One region of the Paenibacillus sp. EB106-05-06-XG162 genome, then DNA from elsewhere that is predicted to be linked to it. Evidence: riboswitches for the same ligand, from Rfam matches in the RefSeq annotation. Region 1 holds a riboswitch; the other holds the start of a gene.

Region 1 (6,655 bases):
CGCTATACCCGATACTTTTTCGAAAATACTCCTTCATCCTCGGTTCTACCCGAAGCAAATAGACTAGGTCCGCAGGCTGAAGGAACGTCCGAAAGCTGCTCCACAGGACAAACGGTAGCAGTACGATAAGGCTCACCGTTCGAATCGGGAAATCCGCCGGAATCCGCCCTAGAAATCCGACATACCCCGCAGCACCACCGATGAAGATAAATCCAAGAAACAATAGAAATCCGCTCTGCCCCACATAGCGGAAGTACGGGAAGACTTCCTGCCAGAAGGCGCTTTTTCGCCGTCGCCATAATGATTGAAGATCCATCCTACGCCCCGCCTTTAACGAGCTGATAGAAAATATTCTCCAGCGATGTATCGCCAAGATAGCGGTGCTGCTGCCTTAGTTCCTCCAGCGTCCCTTGTGCAATCACACGCCCATGATGAAGCACGATGAATCGATCACAATAGTTCTCGATCGTCGATAGAATATGGGAGCTTAGTAGAATCGAAGCGCCGCGTGATTTCAGTTCCACCATGAAATCCAGTAAGTTCCTGATCCCAAGCGGATCAAGTCCTAGAAAAGGCTCATCGATCATATAGAGCGGCGGATGAACGAGAAATGCGCTCATGATCATGACCTTCTGCTTCATCCCTTTGGACAGATGCATGGAGAAGGTATTGTATTTGTCGTTCATCTGGAACAGTGTCAACAAATGCTCTACGCGTTCCTCATAGTCCTTCTTCTCGACGCCATACGCCATCGCCGCCAGCTCAAGATGCTCCTTCACGGTCAGTTCCTCATAGAGCATCGGTGTCTCAGGAACGAATGCTAACGACCCGCGGTACACTTCGGGTGCTTCCGCTAATGTCTTCCCTTGCAGCGTAACATCGCCCTTATGCGGCTGCATCAGGCCGAGGATATGCTTCATCGTCGTACTCTTGCCCGCGCCGTTCAATCCGATCAGGCCCACCATCTCGCCTGCCTTAACATCAAAATTCACATCATGAAGCACTGGCTTTCCAGTGCTATAGCCGCCCGTTAATTGATTGACCAGCAATATCGTCTTCATGGCCTGTCTCACCTCTACCCTTATTATAGCGAAGCGATGAGGAAGTTGCGAATGGGATATATGACGATCACTGGATCCGTTCACCCCCGAACATCACCCACGTTGAACAAAGGAATTTCGTGCGACGCGACAAAAGCAACCGCCACCATGAATAAAATGATGACCAAGAAGAAGCCATCACGGCTCGTAACCGATGTCCTATAATAATAGGTCCGTGTGGCTGTACTGGACTGAGCAGCGAACCGCTTGGATTCCATCGCGACGGCGACCCGCTGCGCACGGCGAATACTCTGCGCAAGCAGCGGAACCGCATAATTCAGCAGCCGTTCCTTCCATCCTCGAATGGAATGTGCCGAGCGCACACCACGTACGGCTAGGGCCTGCTGCCGACTCTGGAGCTCTTCCCACAGCATGGGAAGCATTCGGAAGGAAGCCATAAATGCGTAGGCGTATTTGGGCGGCAGGCGCAGCTGCTGCATCATCGCGTAGAACAGTAGGGTGGGACGCGTCGTTAACGCAAATAACAATCCCGTTGCCGCACAACTTAATGTTTTGAACCCGATGTGAATACCTCGGAAGAAGCTCTCCTCCGTGATGCGGAAGAGTCCCCAAGACCACCATAAGGTATCCCCTTTGCCGAATAGAATCATGGTCATGGAAGACGATACGAAAATAAAGATGAACGGCAGTGTCATTAACATTAATTTACGCAAGGTATACCCACTGCTTAGGAACAACAAGGCGGCATACCCGAGGAACTGATAGAGAATAAAATCCAACCGATGCGTAAATAAAATGATGATGAACAGGCCAATAAAGACAAGGAACTTGATCGCCGGATTCACGCGATGCATCCATGTCACCCTTTTCGGCGAGAACCAGTTGTTCATACGCTCCCCACCAGCTCTCTCCTCATCCGGGTCGTTGCAGACGTAGCAACGCCAAGTCCTTCTGTAATACGCCAGATTCTCGTAGCAAAATGCTCCGCAATCCATCGATCATGGGTGACCATCACAATCGCCATCCCACGCTGCCGCCACGCTTCAATCATCTCGAGCATCGCAAATGTGCTGCGTGCATCGAGCCCGAACGTTGGCTCATCAAGCAGCAGTAATGGACGCTGATGAATCAGCGCCGTCGCAACGCTTAACCTGCGTTTCTGCCCCATCGACAGTTGATACGGGTGACGATTGCGTTCTGATTCCAGATGAATGTGACGCAGCATCTCACATACCCGAGGATCCTCTGCCGCTGTGGCCGCATCTGACTTATTCAGTCCGATCGATAGGCCCAGCTCTTCCTGGACCGAATTCGTCACGAATTGCAGCTCCGGATTCTGAAATACGAATGCCATTTGATCCGAGAGCACTTCCCCTCGCCGAAGTTGTACATCCTTTCCTTGTAAGCGATAGATGCCCTCCGTCTTCAGCAATTGCATCAGGGAGAGCAGTAAGGTACTTTTCCCTGCACCGTTCTCGCCAAGTAATGCAATCCACTCACCCGATCGGATCTCTGCATGCTGAATCAATATTCGACTTTCTTTTCCCCGTTTGCCCTGAAAATTCCGTAATTCAACTAAGGGTGCTGCATCGGACAATACGCGTGATTCAACCCTATCCATAAGATTCCGATACCGAGATGAGACAACATATTCATCCCATACGCCCGGATACCAGATGCCATATTCGATCAACCGAGGCTTCTCTTCACGGAACAACATCTCAGGCGCGCCATCGGCGATAATCTGCCCCTGATCATCGAACATGACAACCCGATCAACAAGTTCCAGCACATGATCTAGCTTATGCTCTACAATCAGGAGCGTCCGATTCTCCGCGATCTGATGGATTGCATCCCATATTTGTACCGTGCCTTCCGGATCGAGCAGCGCGGAAGGTTCGTCGAGCAGCAGCACATCCGGCTCAAGGAGCAGCACCGCCGCAAGCGCTAGACGCTGCTTCATCCCTTGAGACATGCTGTTAATCGGCGTATGGAGATCATAGAGACGAAGCCCTACTTCCGCCAACACCCGCTTCATCCGCGCCTCCATTTCCTCTCGTGGCACACATTGATTCTCCATGACAAAAGCTAACTCTTCGTCGACAAAAGGCATCCCGAACTGCGTATCCGGATCTTGAAATACCATGCCCCAAGACGATGGCAATCGCAAGGTTTCGGATTGCATCGGAACTTCAATCGACATAGGAATGATCCCGCACAGCACTTGGAGCAGCGTTGATTTCCCGCATCCGCTCGGACCGAGCAGCAGCACCTTTTGCCCCTTTTTCACAGAAAAGGAGAGATCCTTGAACTGTAGATTCGGCTCTCCAGGGAATTTCAGTCGGAGTCCTGTCACCCCAAGCACTTCTTCTGCTTCCGCCTTGTCTATCATCGGTCTCTCTCCTTTTTCACTGCTCATTCTATTTGTTCAATGCATCATATTCGGATTTCGATACAGGTCTTACTAGATTCGTCACGCCTGTCGCTTCAAGCGCTCTGACCAAGTAATATGCGAATAAGCCTGTAATCACGATCCCGCTGACGCAGCGCAGACCATATTTCACAAAGAACATCCAAGGCTCGTAATCCGCAATATAGCCATATACATAATCGACACCCATGGAACCAAGCGCAACAACGAGCCCCGCCAATGCCGCCGTTCCGGCAGAATAGCTGCGATAGCGGAATAAAGCAAAAATAATTTCAGCGCATAGTCCTTGAATAAGTCCATATAAAAATAGCTGAATACCCCATTCTGCACCGAACAATAATGAAACATGCGCCGCCGCAAGCTCTGCCAATAAGGCTACCCCAGGTTTACGAATTAGCAGGAACGCAACTGTAGCCGCAATGAACCACATCCCGTACACCAACTCATCCGCTTGAAAGAACAGAGGTTTGAATACATCGTATACGCTGCCCCACAACTTATAGATGACCCCAAATACTAACGCGAGTAAAATCGTGATGAGAATGTCTGAAAACTTCAATCTCAACTTGCCCTGCACAACCATCAACTCCCCATCCTAAATGATCTAGATCAACAAAAAAACCGCCTGGCAGCATGCACAGACGGTGAGAAAAGTCTCGATCGTAGTTGATTCGATGATATACGTCATAAGCTAGGGTATTTGATCGCCAAATAGATTAGTCTGTTTCGCTACATTGAAACATAAACTCCATCTATTGTGGTCAGAAAAGGTCCCTATTCATCGATTAGATTCTCTCCGCTGGCATTATCCAGATCAGATTAACGGTCAGTAGTGGTGGTGAACGACTACAATCTCAGCCTGACTCCTCAAGCCCCCGTATCCCATATTCGGTTCTTTCATTTACAATATCTTCACAATACAATACACGGCCAATTGTTTCAAGAGATTTCTCGTTCAACCATCAAGGTCTAGGATCGAGATCCTCTTCGAACATTTCCTCAATCCCCCGTTGCTTTTTCCCTCCGAATAGCAGCTTCACGCCGCCGCCAATGAAGAGTACCGCAATGACAAGCGTCTGGAAGTATTGCTGCACTTGATAGCGAACAATCCAATTCGGGAAGTAGTTCTCAAGCATCGGAAGTGCAATCTGATCGAACATATAGTAGGCTCCGATGACAATTAATCCGAATCCCATCCAACGGTTATGTGTTGGCAGCCATCTGACAATCGGCGTATCGCGTAACAAGTCTCCACGGCTATACCGGTTCAATTGCTGCAGCGTATCGAAGAAGCTGAAGCACCAGATGAGTGGGATGAAGAAGAAGAACAACGACAGTCGCATAAAATCAAGGATATAAATGGAGCCGAGGAACCCCACCATCAACTGTAGCCCGCGTTTTTGTAACCCAAGGTACATATGCCCGGCTCCTGGCAGGAGCGATAAGACCATGGCCAGCATCTTGCTGCGTCTGCCGTCTTCGCGGAACGAATCAAAATCATCGAATAATGTACGATCCTGCAGCAAATCGCCTTGCTGCTTGCGGTGAGCCGCTTGCACCGCGTCAAACATACAATAGAGCCAAATAATCGGCAATAATCCTAAGAACACCGCGAATCCGCCTTGGTTCGTAACGGCCGTCACGAAGATCAGCATCGTCCCTAATCCGAAGAAAGCAATTAGGAATGACAACCCGCGATGCATCAGTCCAAGATAGAAATGGCCCAGCCCGGGAACGAAGGACAATAGAATCGTGAAGAACCGCTCTGATTCCTGTCTTGGGTTTGGTGACGCAGGACCATAAGGTCCAAAAGGGCCATACCCTCCGAGACCTGCATCCTGAAGGAATTGTTCACCGTATGTGTTCGGAATGTACGGCGTGCGCACTAAATAAAAGATCATTTCCAGCATGTTAATGCAGCCGACAATAAATGCAGATAACACGCCAATTGCGAACGGTCCATCATTGCTGGTCGCGATAGACCCCAATACGCCAAGCCCGAGCGCGCCGAAGAATAACATCGCGTACAAGACCGCTCTGACCTTTTTGCCCACATAATAATGACCTAATCCAGGGATAAAGCTAGCGAAGAACGCGATCCCTTTACTACGATATGGTTGCAATGCATATCCACTCCTTTACAATTTTTCCGATTTATCATTTCAAGGCATCGAGCCAACTAAAAGCTTTCTGAATAATGGAATCCGTAAATGATCCGCTCGGCTGATCGAGCAGCGCATGGGATCCGCCCGACAAGTTCTGGAATACACCACTTATCAATAGGATATAGGTGATGGATGCCGCAATCGAATAGTGGAACATCGGATGCTCATACCAATACTTGCTACGCGGCTTAACCCTATCCTTCGGAGAATGCTGAACTGGCTTCCCGTACAATTGCTGCATCATTCGATCTGTAAAAGCATCGTGATCTTTGGGTTCAGGGAGCTCCCCTTCAAGCCCATCCATCGCGAGCAAATACTGCTCCATCGCTTCTTCGGATTGCAACAACAGCTCTTCCATTTCAAGTTGTTCCTCTTCACCCAGCGTTCCTTGAATGTATGCCACCCAATCTTCCAGGTTGTACTTCTTCATCGCCAATCTTCCTCCTTCCAGTGGGTTCGAAGCCATTGTCTAGCACGGTATAAGCGAGATTCAACCGTCTTTAGCGAAATGTCACATTCCAACGCAATTTGGTCGTAGCTTTTTTCCTCCAAATAAAACGATTCGATCATTTGACGGTGCAGCTCGGGAATGTGCTCGAGTTGTTCCCGAATTCGTACCTGGCGATCCCGGTGAATAACTTCCGATAAGACATCGCTCTCCATACTGCTGGCCACGAACGGGCGGTTACCTTCTACTACCTCGACATCTTCCACAACGTCTTCCCGTCTTCGATTCAACTTCCGTTTATAATCAATTGCCTTATTCATCGCAATTCGGGATATCCATGTCTTCAATCCTTTGGACTCATATTGGGGGAGAGACCGGTGGATCTGAATGAATACATTCTGCGCGATATCTTCTGCATCCGTGCGATCACGAACGACGGAATACGCGATTTGAAATATATGTCCGTGATATCGGTCGATCAGCTGACGGAATGCAGCTGAATCGCCTCGCCGAATTCGCATCACGAGTTCTTCATCTTCGATGTGACTCT
Region 2 (6,655 bases), on a different contig from region 1:
AAGTGGTATAGAAATGGCAATCGGTTGATTGTCGTGGAAAGGGATCCATTGAATCTAAATGATTGCAACAGGAGCTTCGCAAGTCGTAACAGTCACATGTGATCTTGCCGGATAGAGTTCAACGAAACGAACTATTTCGAAGCATTTATTTACATCATCGGGATAGTAGTGTCGTTGTTAAATATACATTAATTTAGTATGATTATACATAGATGGATGAGGTGAATCCGTGTGCCGATGAGGACATAGAATTGATTCCTTGGTCTTGCCAATCGGCTCCTTAAGAATGATCAGTAACAAAAGTTACATAATAAATGTTATGTAAACCAATTATGCATAAACTTGTCTCAACCACACTTCTCAAATAAAATAGTGCAAAAGGAGGTCGTTGAAAAATGGCAGATATAGAAGATTTTCTGAAATTAGATATGCGAGTAGGAACTATCCTCCAAGCGGAACCTTTCCCAGAAGCCCGTAAACCTGCAATAAAATTAACCATTGATATGGGTGATCTAGGGATCAAGCAATCATCGGCTCAAATTACAAAAAGATATGAACCTGAACAACTGATTGGCCGTCAAGTGATCGCAGTCGTAAATTTCCCACCAAGACGCATTGCAGGATTCAAATCGGAGGTATTGGTGATTGGCGGTGTGCCCGAGGAAGGTGATGTGGTACTCTTGCAACCTGATCAACAGGTACGGAATGGTACACCAATCGCGTAGCTTAGAGGACTTGGGATTCTTCTTGAAATTTTATCCTATTCAACAAAGTAAGATTGTGCTATATTGTTGGTAACTTGATAAGCAATACACACTAGGGGAGCCTTTTAAGGGCTGAGACGGATCTACCGGACCCTTCGAACCTGATCTGGTTAATACCAGCGTAGGGAAGTGTTGAGGCTCGCTTCATCCTTTTTAGGAGTTTATTTATGGAGCTTGACGACCACTTTTCTGCGGAAAAGTGGTCTTTTTGCGTTCCAAGAAAGGAGCTCAGACACCATGGAACTACATCTTATCTCACCTGGATCCATACCATTGCAGCGATTTGTAGTGATTGCTGCAGAAGTACATCCGCACGTTCAATTTATTCATCTACGAGAGAAAAATAGCACAGCCAAAGAATTGGTTGAGACATTGCAAAGGATGCTGCAGCTAGGGGTTCCAGCTCAAAAACTGGTGATCAACGACCGCGTGGATGTCGCATGTGCCGCTCAAATTGGTGGGGTACATCTTACACATCACAGCTTACCTATTCAACAGGTGAAGCAAATGTCACAAGGACTTCGCATTGGACGGTCCGTGCATTCGGTTGAAGAAGCCATCCGCTGTGAGGCAGAAGGAGTGGATTATCTGTTCTATGGCCATATCTACGCGAGCGGTTCGAAGCCGGGCTTATCTCCACGTGGGCTTGAGGCCTTAAGAGAAGTAGCCGCTTCAGTATCAATTCCGGTCATCGGTATTGGTGGGATCGAGCCTGATCAGGTACAAGATGTGATGCAGCAAGGTGCACAAGGGATCGCTGTAATTAGCGGAATTGTATCCGCTGTGGATCCTCTAACAGCAGCTAAGCAATATGCGTCAAAGCTTAACGAAAGAAGGTCATTCCATGCAGCAAACAGTTGACGTCATCATCGTGGGCGGAGGTGTCATCGGGTGTTCGATTGCGTATCATTTATCTGCTCGAGGCATCCGAGTTCGAGTCTTAGAGCGTAACCGGATCGCCTCCGAAGCCTCGGGTGCTGCGGCAGGCATGCTGGCAGCGCAAGCGGAATTCATCGAATCCGCACCATTATTTGAATTTGCACGACACAGTCGAGCGATGTTCCCCGCACTTGCGGCTGACCTGAAGGAACGTAGCGGGATTGAAATTGGACTTGTCCAGCATGGCCTGCTGCGTATTGCAACCTGTGAACAAGATGTTATTCGTTATCATACACAAGCTGCAATTCAGCAGCAGTGGGGTGAAGCCACACAATGGTTGTCCGCTGCAGAAGCGAAGGAGATGGAGAAAGCGTTAGGCTCCGATGTGTATGGAGCGCTCTACTTGGAGCAAGACCATCAGGTCATGGCCCCTTCATTAACCCAATCGTATGCCAAGGCAGCATCAGATCTCGGCGCAGATATTTGTGAGCATACGGAGGTGTATGAGTTGATTCGTGAAGGCGGCAAAATTGTCGGTGTTCGTACACAAGACGGTACCCACTATTGTCATCATGTCATTATCGCATCCAGCATCTGGTCACAGTTCTTGCTCCGATCCACTGGATACGATTTGCCGCTATATCCTGTCAAAGGGGAGTGTATTGCGGTAAAAACGAATACTCCGCTTATTCGTAAAACGATATACACAGACGATTGTTACATCGTACCGAAGGCCAATGGAGAACTATTGATTGGTGCCACGGTGACACCGCATACCTACAATCGACAAGTGACGGTCGGCGGCATCTTGGCATTGATGGACGTTGCAGAACGTTTAATTCCTTCCATTCGCGGTGCGGAGTGGAGTCGAACGTGGAGCGGGCTAAGGCCGCAGACACCGCATGGGCTGCCATATATAGGTCGACATCCGCAACTAGATGGCTTAATGATCGCTGCCGGGCATTATCGTAACGGGATTCTGCTCAGTCCGCTCACGGGAATCGTGATAGCAGATCTAATTGAAGAGAAGGAACCTGCAGCAGATTTATCTGCCTTCCAGATCCCTTCGATGCGATGGACGAAAGAACATCAAATGACTGGGGTGAGGTCATGAAATTAATCATGAATGGTCAGCCCGTGGAACTGCCTGAGCATGTGACTACCATACAACATGTATTAGCGCATTTCGGACTCGAGAACCGCATTGTCGTTGTGGAGGTTGATGCACAGATCGTTGATAAGCATCATTTTGTAGATCGTATTGTAGATGAAGGTGCACGTATTGAGATTGTACATTTTGTAGGCGGAGGGTGAGGAGAAGATGTCACAAGTTAATTTTCCTAACAGTCAAAAGGTATATATTCAAGGCTCGCGCGAGGATCTACGGGTTCCGATGCGTGAGATTACGCTCAGCCCAACAGAGAACAGCCGAGGTATTGAGATCAATGAACCTGTGCGCGTGTACGATACGAGCGGAACTTATACAGATACAACATTACATACAAATATTGAAGAAGGCTTGTGCCCGCATCGTCAAGCATGGATTCTAGATCGTGGCGATGTCGAGTTCTATGAAGGGCGCGAGGTGAAACCGGAGGATAACGGACTGCGCAGAGCGGAGGATGCAGATCAGACGATCGTGTTCCCAGGACTGAATCGTCGTCCATTGCGGGCGAAAAAAGGTGCAAATGTCACCCAAATGCATTATGCGCGCCAAGGCATCATAACCGCAGAAATGGAATATATCGCGATTCGTGAGCATGTCACGCCAGAGTTCGTCCGGGATGAGGTCGCGAGTGGGAGAGCCATTATCCCATCGAATATTAATCATCCAGAGAGTGAACCGATGATTATCGGGCGGAATTTCCTCGTGAAGATTAACGCGAATATTGGGAATTCAGCGGTATCTTCCTCCATTGAGGAAGAAGTTGAGAAGATGACATGGGCTACGCGTTGGGGTGCAGATACGGTGATGGATCTCTCCACAGGGAGAAATATTCATACGACGCGGGAATGGATCATTCGCAATTCTCCGGTTCCGATTGGTACGGTACCGCTTTATCAAGCGCTCGAGAAAGTGAACGGCAAGGCGGAAGATCTCTCGTGGGAAGTCTACCGCGATACGCTCATTGAGCAAGCGGAGCAAGGCGTTGATTATTTTACCATCCATGCGGGTGTTCTGCTCCGGTATATACCACTAACGGCGAATCGCCTGACGGGGATCGTATCACGTGGGGGTTCGATTATGGCAGCTTGGTGTTTAGCGCATCATGAAGAGAATTTCCTATATACGCATTTCGAGGAAATCTGCGAGATTATGAAGAAGTATGATGTGGCATTTTCACTCGGAGATGGTCTTCGTCCAGGAAGCATTCAGGATGCCAATGATGAATCTCAATTCGCTGAGCTCGATACGCTGGGGGAATTAACGCAAATCGCGTGGAAGCATGATGTTCAAGTGATGATCGAAGGGCCGGGACATGTCCCGATGCACATGATCAAGGAGAATGTCGATCGTCAGATGGAAGTCTGTCAAGAAGCTCCATTCTATACACTCGGTCCGCTAACGACAGATATTGCGCCAGGGTATGATCATATTACATCTGCCATCGGTGCCGCGATGATCGGTTGGTTCGGAACGGCAATGCTCTGCTATGTTACACCGAAGGAGCACCTCGGACTGCCGAACAAGAATGACGTGCGTGAAGGTGTTATTGCCTATAAAATCGCAGCACATGCTGCTGACCTGGCCAAAGGTCACCCTGGGGCCCAGCAGCGCGATGATGCGTTATCCAAAGCCCGCTTCGAATTCCGCTGGCGAGATCAATTCAATCTCTCGCTCGATCCGGAGCGTGCAATGGAATATCATGACGAGACATTGCCGGCGGAAGGCGCGAAGACAGCGCATTTCTGTTCCATGTGCGGGCCCAAATTCTGCAGCATGCGGATTACACAGGATATTCGAGCGTATGCAGCCCAAGGCTTAGAAGAGAAATCGAATGAATTCAAAGCGTCCGGCAGCCAAATTTATCAGAAAATCTAAAAGGAGGAATTGCATTGCTTACGATTGGCCCTCATTCATTTAAATCTCGTCTGTTACTTGGAACCGGAAAGTTCCCGAACTTTGAAGTTCAGAAAGAAGCGGTCGAGAAATCTGAGACTGAAATTTTAACGTTCGCGGTACGGCGTATGAATATTTTCGAGCCTAGTCAACCGAACTTTCTAGAAATGCTTGATCTGGCCAAATACACCCTGTTACCGAACACGGCAGGGGCTTCAACTGCAGAAGAAGCAGTACGGATTGCGCGACTTGCGAAGGCCTCCGGCCTATGCGATATGATCAAAGTAGAAGTGATAGGAGACCTGAAAACCTTGCTTCCGGATCCGATCGAAACGGTAAAAGCTTGTGAGATGCTGCTTGATGAAGGCTTTATCGTATTGCCCTATATTTCCGATGATGTGCAGCTCGCCAAACGACTTCAACTGATGGGTGTGCATGCCGTCATGCCAGGCGCTTCTCCGATTGGTTCAGGACAAGGAATTATTAACCCCATTAATTTAAGTTTTATCATTGAGCAAGCGGTCGTGCCCGTCATTGTCGATGCAGGAATCGGTGCCCCATCGCATGCTGCATTTGCAATGGAGCTTGGCGCAGATGGAGTGCTCCTGAATACAGCGGTGTCTGGGGCAGGCGATCCCGTCAAAATGGCTGTCGCGATGAAGCAAGGGATTGAGGCGGGGCGGTTAGCTTTTGAAGCCGGACGAATTCCTGTGAAGCGATATGCCTCGGCGAGCAGTCCGCTTGAGGGAATGGTTACGGTATGATGGCGGAGCAAGACCAGCCGTCTTTCGATCGCTATTCACGCCAGATGAGCTTTGCACCGATCGGTGCGGCTGGACAACAGCAACTGGCCGAGTGTCATGTCCTGATCGTCGGTGCGGGAGCGCTCGGGTCCGCTTGCGCGGAAACCCTTGTCAGGGCGGCCGTGGGGCATGTCACGATCATCGACCGCGATTATGTGGAATGGAGTAATCTGCAGCGTCAGCAATTGTATACGGAAGAGGACGTACGTCAGCGGATGCCAAAGGCGATCGCAGCCAAACAGCATTTGGAACGGATTAACGCCAATGTCCAGATCGATGCGTACGTTTTGGACGCGCGAGGGGAAGATTTAGAACGACTTATTACAGGTGTTGACCTCATTTTGGATGCGTGTGATAACTTCGAAACGCGATTCATCTTGAACGATATTGCTGTGAAATACCGAATTCCATGGATTTATGGTGCATGCATCGGGAGCTATGGGTTATCCTACACAATTCTCCCAGGGGTTACACCATGCCTCAGCTGTATGATGGACATCATTCCGAATGGTGGAGAGAGCTGTGACGTGGACGGCATTATTGCACCAGCGGTTCAAATGGTCGTGGCGCATCAGACGGCAGAGGCATTTAAGCTGTTAACGGGGAACCCTGATGCGCTACACCGAAAGCTTGTTTCATTCGATCTATGGAACAATCAGTACACCGCCATCAATATCCAAGCGATGAAGAAGCGGGGATGCGCTAGCTGCGGCGATCGAGCAACGTATCCATTTCTTAAAGCGCCTGCAACAGAGAAAGCAGCGATTCTCTGTGGGCGTGATACGGTCCATCTTCGTCCTTCTGAAGCGATGAAGCTGGATCTAAGGACATTATCGAAACAAATTCGGCAATATCATTCAGGACAGCTGCAAGTGGACATCATGAATGACTTTCTGCTTAGCGCACATAGGGATGAGCAGCGAATCGTATTATTCGTTGACGGCAGGGCACTCGTCCATGGGACGACAGATATTCAAGTCGCGAGACAGCTATACATTCAAATGATTAACATTAGCACAGTATCAACGAGATAAGGATAGAAGGCCCTTCAATTTCTTCTTGGAAGAAGTGGAAGGGTCTTCTTGTGTTGGTTGGAATATATGAATGGAAGTGACTGGGCGAAATCTGATATACTATGAAAATATTAA

Evidence for each region. A riboswitch is a leader RNA that binds a small molecule or an ion and turns the genes downstream of it on or off. The one in region 1 is predicted to bind thiamine pyrophosphate.
Region 2: another riboswitch for thiamine pyrophosphate. It lies ahead of AC3WU2_RS15865 (thiamine phosphate synthase); the one in region 1 lies ahead of AC3WU2_RS25105 (ECF transporter S component).

Annotation. Positions count from the first base shown of each region.
Region 1 is NZ_JBYTDT010000016.1:83,374-90,028, forward strand. Features, by position in the region: gene AC3WU2_RS25080 (ABC transporter permease) at 1-316, opposite strand, end outside; gene AC3WU2_RS25085 (ABC transporter ATP-binding protein) at 318-1,061, opposite strand; gene AC3WU2_RS25090 (energy-coupling factor transporter transmembrane component T family protein) at 1,142-1,951, opposite strand; gene AC3WU2_RS25095 (ABC transporter ATP-binding protein) at 1,948-3,453, opposite strand; partial or broken gene AC3WU2_RS25100 (ECF transporter S component) at 3,590-3,700, opposite strand; partial or broken gene AC3WU2_RS25105 (ECF transporter S component) at 3,701-4,075, opposite strand; TPP riboswitch at 4,267-4,381, opposite strand; gene AC3WU2_RS25110 (hypothetical protein) at 4,455-5,615, opposite strand; gene AC3WU2_RS25115 (hypothetical protein) at 5,650-6,087, opposite strand; gene AC3WU2_RS25120 (RNA polymerase sigma factor) at 6,084-6,626, opposite strand.
Region 2 is NZ_JBYTDT010000006.1:252,411-259,065, forward strand. Features, by position in the region: gene csaA (chaperone CsaA) at 396-725, shown strand; TPP riboswitch at 809-909, shown strand; gene AC3WU2_RS15865 (thiamine phosphate synthase) at 1,002-1,625, shown strand; gene thiO (glycine oxidase ThiO) at 1,609-2,757, shown strand; gene thiS (sulfur carrier protein ThiS) at 2,754-2,957, shown strand; gene thiC (phosphomethylpyrimidine synthase ThiC) at 2,965-4,686, shown strand; gene AC3WU2_RS15885 (thiazole synthase) at 4,695-5,468, shown strand; gene AC3WU2_RS15890 (ThiF family adenylyltransferase) at 5,465-6,541, shown strand.